DNA from 3 places in the Tatumella ptyseos genome. Region 2 is predicted to be linked to each of the others. Evidence: predicted binding sites of a transcription regulator. Region 2 holds the regulator's gene; each other region holds the start of a gene.
The links. The regulator PurR, encoded in region 2, represses purine synthesis genes. The targets are predictions, from matches to a motif close to CANGCAAACGTTTGCNTG.
Positions count from the first base shown of each region.

Region 1: a site for PurR is predicted at 850-867, ahead of purM (phosphoribosylformylglycinamidine cyclo-ligase). Genes of this name have one in related genera too.
Region 3: a site for PurR is predicted at 1,434-1,451, ahead of purT (formate-dependent phosphoribosylglycinamide formyltransferase). Genes of this name have one in related genera too.

Region 1 covers NZ_CP130649.1:2,099,994-2,102,268, forward strand. Annotated here, with positions in the region: gene uraA (uracil permease) at 1-5, opposite strand, end outside; gene upp (uracil phosphoribosyltransferase) at 69-695, opposite strand; gene purM (phosphoribosylformylglycinamidine cyclo-ligase) at 930-1,967, shown strand; gene purN (phosphoribosylglycinamide formyltransferase) at 1,964-2,275, shown strand, end outside.
Region 2 covers NZ_CP130649.1:1,478,770-1,481,044, forward strand. Annotated here, with positions in the region: gene punR (DNA-binding transcriptional activator PunR) at 1-809, shown strand, start outside; gene purR (HTH-type transcriptional repressor PurR) at 806-1,831, opposite strand; gene QJR74_RS06970 (C40 family peptidase) at 2,031-2,275, opposite strand, start outside.
Region 3 covers NZ_CP130649.1:1,738,798-1,741,072, reverse strand. Annotated here, with positions in the region: gene zwf (glucose-6-phosphate dehydrogenase) at 1-173, shown strand, start outside; gene purT (formate-dependent phosphoribosylglycinamide formyltransferase) at 206-1,390, opposite strand; gene QJR74_RS08220 (S9 family peptidase) at 1,544-2,275, shown strand, end outside.

The DNA of each region.
Region 1 (2,275 bases), 620 kb from region 2:
CGCATAGTAACTCCCTAAATTAGACATAAAAAAACCGACCATTGGGTCGGCATTAATAAAAGAAGTGCTTATTTGGTACCAAAAATTTTATCGCCGGCATCACCCAATCCTGGAATGATGTAGCCATGCGCATCAAGGCCTTGATCAATTGAGGCAGTGTACAGTTCCACATCAGGGTGGGCGGCTTCTAATGCAGCAATCCCCTCCGGTGCGGCGACGAGAACCAATACTTTAATCGCTTGGCAGCCGGATTGTTTGAGTAAATCGATCGTCGCAATCATCGACCCGCCAGTTGCCAGCATTGGGTCTACAACCAACGCCATTCGCTCATCCATGTTGGAGGCTAATTTTTGGAAATAAGGAACCGGCTCGAGCGTTTTTTCATCACGGTAAACCCCCACCACACTGATCCGAGCGCTAGGCACATGCTCCAATACCCCTTCCATCATCCCTAACCCAGCACGCAGGATCGGGACAACGGTAATTTTTTTACCTTTAATTTGCTCGATCTCGACGGGGCCGTTCCAACCGTCAACCGTGACCACTTCAGTCTCTAAGGTAGCTGTCGCCTCATAGGTCAATAAGCTGCCAACTTCAGAAGCCAGCTCGCGAAAACGCTTTGTGCTAATTTCATTTTCGCGCATTAAACCCAGTTTATGTCTTACCAGTGGATGTTTCACTTCAACGATTTTCATACTCTTTCCCCGATCTAAAAAAACACACTGCAAAAAATCAATGGATTATACCGCTTTTTGGCCTTGGGCGGTATGTTTACCCTGAAATTTCGCCTGTTTCGGTAAGAGGAGATTCTTATCAGGCCTGCTTCTGAACATTCCAACGAAACTGAGGCTCGCAAACGTTTGCGACGACTGTTAGAATACCCCCGCTCTCATTTTACTACCAACCGCAAATCGCGTGGGGATTCTGCAGTGACCGATAAAACCACTCTTAGTTATAAAGACGCCGGTGTTGATATTGATGCTGGAAATGCACTGGTTGATCGAATTAAAGGTGTTGTGAAAAAGACTCGTCGCCCTGAAGTGATGGGTGGATTAGGCGGATTTGGTGCGCTATGTTCACTGCCGACTAAATACCGCGAGCCAGTATTAGTCTCTGGGACAGATGGCGTGGGAACTAAACTGCGTTTAGCGATGGATTTAGGTCGCCACGATACTATCGGTATTGATCTGGTCGCGATGTGTGTCAACGATCTGGTGGTACAAGGCGCCGAACCGCTCTTTTTCTTAGATTACTATGCTACGGGTAAACTTGATGTTGAGACCGCGGCATCAGTCATCACCGGTATTGCTGAAGGCTGCCAACAATCAGGCTGCGCCCTGGTAGGTGGAGAAACGGCTGAAATGCCAGGTATGTATCATGGCGATGATTACGACGTGGCAGGATTTTGTGTCGGCGTCGTTGAAAAGTCAGAAATTATCGATGGTAGTAAAGTCGGTGCGGGCGATGCATTAATCGCGCTCGGATCAAGTGGTCCACACTCAAATGGTTACTCACTGGTCAGAAAAATTCTGGAAGTGAGCAACACTGATCCACTGACCGAACAATTGAATGGCCAATCTCTGGCCGATCACCTTTTAGCGCCAACCCGTATTTACGTCAAAAATACCCTCGCGCTAATTGAAAAGTTCGATATTCATGCCATCGCACACTTAACCGGTGGTGGCTTCTGGGAAAACATCCCTCGTGTACTGCCAGACAATACGCAAGCTGTTATCGATGAAAACAGCTGGCAATGGCCGCCAGTGTTTGAATGGTTACAAAAAGCAGGCAATGTCAGCCGTCATGAAATGTACCGTACCTTCAACTGTGGCGTAGGCATGATCATCGCTCTACCTGAAGCTGAGGCTGAGGCTGCCATCGCCCACCTACAAGAATTAGGTGAAAACGCTTGGAAGATTGGTCATATCACCGAAGGCGGCGAGACTGAGCAGGTCGTTATTGCATGAAACGAATTGTTGTCCTGATTTCCGGATCAGGCTCCAACTTACAAGCCATCATTGATGCCTGCCAACTGGGCAGGCTCAAGGCCGAGATCGTCGCGGTATTAAGTAACAAAGCAGAGGCTTACGGCCTTCAGCGCGCAGAACAAGCCGGTATTACTACCGCGAGCCTTGCTATCGGCGACTATGCGGATCGTGAGGCTTTCGATCAAGCTTTACAGCAACAGATCGAGAGTTACCAGCCAGATTTAGTGGTACTGGCGGGCTATATGCGTATCTTAAGCGCTCCCTTTGTGATGCATTATCGCGGTAGA
Region 2 (2,275 bases):
CGATCAGTTATTCAGTAAAACAAGTAGAAGAGTGGTTAGCTGTCGATGTATTTGAGCGGCGCCATCGTGATGTGGTATTAACTCCCTCTGGTGAGCACTTTCTCGCTGAAGCGCGCAGTGTTATCAAAAAAATGAATGGCACTCGTCAACAATGTCAGCAACTTGCCAATGGTTGGAGGGGCCGTTTCTCTGTAGCCATTGATAGGATTGTGAAACAGACTCGAGTCGAACAGCTCGTCTTGGATTTCTATCGTCATTTTCCAGATGTTGAGCTTCATATTAATGATGAAGTTTTCAATGGCGTGTGGGATGCGTTAGCGGACGGACGGGTTGATATGGCGATCGGCGCAACGCAAGCTGTCCCAGTATCTGGGCGCTTCAGTGTTCGCGATATGGGTAAACTCTCTTGGCGTTGTGTCGTGGCTCACGATCATCCTTTGCGGGGAGAAACATTCATTAGGGAAGAAGACTTACGAGTATGGCCTTCCTTAGTCATTGAAGACACCTCAAGGGTTCTCCCACGTCGTGATACTTGGACATTGGATAATCAACGCCGTCTAGTTGTACCGAATTGGTCGGTAGGAATACGCTGTGTACAAAATGGTCTATGTGTTGCGATGGTGCCGTCGCACATTGCAACGCTTTACCTTAAGCAGGGGACACTTGTCGAATTACCGATTAGCTATCCAGATAGCCCTTGTTACTTGAGTTGGCGAGAGAATAGTTTTTCACCAGTGTTACAATGGATATTGGATTATCTGGGGAATACAGCCACTCTCAATCAAGAGTGGCTAGAGGCGAAGGATTAACGGCGATAATCCCTGTAAGGGCCATCAATAACAGAACGCCGTTCAACCAGTTGAGGATGAATTTCAAGACGTTGCGCCTCATCGCGTTTATTGACAATACGATCGAGTAGCATCTCAAGCGCTTTTTCGCCTAATTCAATTTTAGGTTGATGAATGGTCGTTAGGGCGGGGCTAAAATAACGCGAATTACGGATGTTATCATAACCAATGATCGAAATATCTTGAGGCACATTCAATCCCTGCTCATTGGCGGCGCAAATAGCCCCCATAGCCATTACGTCACCACCACAGAACACGGCAGTGGGGCGTTTTTTCTGTGAAAGGATCTGCTGCATGGCCAGATAACCCGATTCTGATTCGAAGTCCCCTTGTACAATCCACTCCTCGCGAGGGATAATGCCTTCATCATTTAGCGCCTTAATAAAGCCTGCTAAACGCCCCCCACCTGTGTGGCGCTCCATCTGACCAGGGATACAGCCGATATCTCGATGGCCACGATCCAATAGGTAACGGGCGGCTAAATGTCCTCCCGCAAAAGCATTATCTTCAACAGTATCGGTAAAATTGGCGTGAGAACTTCCCCAATCCATCACCACCATCGGTAATTGGCTATGCTCTTCAAGCATTTTCAACAGAGAATCAGGATACTCGGCACACATCACCATTAAACCATCGACACGTTTTTGCGCCATCATCGAGAGATAGGCCCGTTGTTTTTCAAAGTCAGTATGGGCATTAGCCAATAATAGTGTGTAACCATGTTGAAAACATTTTTTTTCAATCGCTTCAATGATCTCTGCCCAATATGGGGCTTCTACTGACGTCGATAATAAACCAATAGTCTTGGTGGTATTGACCTTTAAACTACGTGCAACAGCACTGGGCGAATAGTGAAGGGCATTAATGGCCTCCCAAACTGTTTGCTGTGTTTGTTCGGCAACGAAACGGGTTTTATTAATAACATGAGAAACAGTGGTGGTGGAAACCCCGGCGAGTTTTGCCACATCTTTTATCGTTGCCATGAGGGGAATCTCCTAGGAAAGCGTTTGCGTTTGCGCAACTTAAAATTAAGGGGGTGGATTCTAGCAGGCTAAAAGGGGTAAAACGAGCTTTTTGCGCAACGCAGCTAAATCGTTTACAAATCGTTACCTTGGAAAGTGTTTTTAGTCGGTAATAAAAAATCCCCGACAGAGCGGGGATTCGTTGGTAAGCAATTTATGGCTATCGAACCGAGTTCGGCGTCATGACTCGTCGAGCGCCAATATAATGTTTTTGCCAATACTCACCAGTGAGATCGGTAATTTGGATATCTTTGCCAGTACGAGGTGATTGAATAAACTTACCGTTGCCGACATATACTCCAACATGGTCGGCAGCCCCCCGGCGATGGATACGAAAGAACACCAGGTCACCTTTTTGAAGTGAATTTCTTTTTACTGGAGCAGCGTCACGTAAGTGATACATTT
Region 3 (2,275 bases), 260 kb from region 2:
GTGATGAAGTCGAAGCGGCATGGACTTGGGTGGATTCGATTATCGAAGCATGGGAGAAGGATGGTGAGTCGGCTAAGCCTTATCAAGCGGGAACCTGGGGACCCGTCGCTTCCGTTGCGATGATTACCCGAGATGGGCGTTCATGGAATGAGTCTGAAACCCCGTTAGAGTAATTGATGACCGCCAGCCTAGCTGGCGGTTTTTTTTAGATACCATCCGAAACTTCAATGGCTGCAGCACTGGATAGCGCTACAGAAATAGCCTGTTCAACTGTCTCACCGATCGCCAGTGCCACGCCTAACCGTCGACGTCCCGCAATACTAGGTTTAGCAAACAATCGTACTTGTTGACCCGCTGCTAAGGCTTTTTCTAATCCAGCATAACTTATCGCTTCACTGTGGAGTGAAGGGAGAATAACAGCAGAGGCTGAAGGGCCATACTGACGAATTTGACCGATGGGAAGTCCCAAGAATGCACGAACATGTAAGGCAAATTCAGAGAGATCCTGTGAAATTAGCGTCACTAAACCTGTGTCATGAGGACGAGGGGACACTTCACTGAAGATAACGTCGTCCCCGCGTACGAAAAGCTCGACACCGAAAAGTCCGTAGCCTGAGAGAGCCGTGACGACTTGGCGAGCGATATCTTGTGCACGAGCTAGGGCAACATCACTCATCTGTTGCGGCTGCCAAGATTCTCGGTAATCTCCCTCTTCTTGTCGATGGCCGATAGGGGCACAGAAATGGATTCCATCCACGGCATTGATCGTCAGGAGCGTTATTTCGAAGTCGAAATCCACTAATCCTTCAACGATGACACGGCCTGCACCCGCACGGCCACCTTGTTGAGCATAGTTCCAGGCTGCTTCGCACTCATCAGGGTGACGAAGCAGACTTTGTCCTTTACCGGACGAACTCATGATGGGTTTAACGAAACAAGGGAAGCCAATGGCCTCCACCGCTTCTAAAAATTCATGTTGCTGGCTCGCAAAACGGTAGCGAGAAGTCGGCAGGGATAATTGTTCTGCGGCGAGTTGGCGGATACCCTCGCGATTCATGGTAAGTTGTGTGGCTCGCGCGCAGGGAACGACGGTTAAGCCAGTCGCTTCCAGTTGCACCAGTTTCTCGGTAGCGATAGCCTCGATTTCTGGCACGATAAAGTCAGGCTTTTCAAGATCGATGACTGATTTCAAGGCATCGCCATTCAACATATCGATGACATAAGCGCGATGAGCGACGTGCATTGCCGGGGCATTTTCATAACGGTCCACACCGACCACTTCAATGCCTAAACGTTGACATTCGATGGCCACTTCTTTTCCTAATTCTCCACAACCTAACAACATCACTTTAGTTGCATTTTCACGTAACGCAGTACCGAACTTTCGCATAACACTTTCCCAAACTCGATGAAGATAACTGCAGAGTAGTCTAAACGAAAACGTTTGCGTTGGCACGTTTTAAGCTGGGGAGCGGAAAGTAGGTAAGGGCGCAAGAAACATGCGATACTGGGATAATAACTTACTCTATCGGTATCGAACACCATGCTCACACCTCCTAAAGCCCGTCGACTTCCTTTCACTCATCAGATACATGGTGATAAACGAGAAGATCACTTTGCATGGTTACGTGATGATCAACGAGCTGATCCTCACGTCATTGACTATTTGGTCGCTGAGAATCAGTGGTGCGAACAACAATTGGCCCCGCTAGCAAGCCTTGAGGCAACCCTCTATGAGGAAATGACCGCGAGAATTCCTGGTAATGATCATTCTGTCCCTTTTCTGAAGGCGGGACATTGGTATCAACAGCGTTATCAGCAAGGGGATGATTACCCTCATTGGGTGTGGCGTAAGGATAGTGAAGCAGCATCGTGGCAAACTTTACTGGATTGCAACCAACGAGCTTATAACGCTGATTATTACGAACTGGGTGCATTAGAAATCACGACCGATCACCGTTATATGGCAGTGACTGAAGATTATCTATCAAGGCGGGAATATGTGTTACGTATTCAACGCTTAACCGATCAAACCTGGCTCGACACGGTCATTGAAGGGATCTCCCCTTCGATTGTTTGGGCCAATGATGGTCAGACTCTCTTTTATATCAAGCAAGATCCTCAGACTTTATTACCTTGGCAGGTATGGCGTCATACGCTGGGCACGGACCCTGCAAAGGATAGTTTAGTTTATGAAGAACAAGATGATAGCTTCTATGTTAGTTTGACGGGGAGTAGTTCTGAGCAGCGTTTGTTTATCGTACTTGAGAGTTCG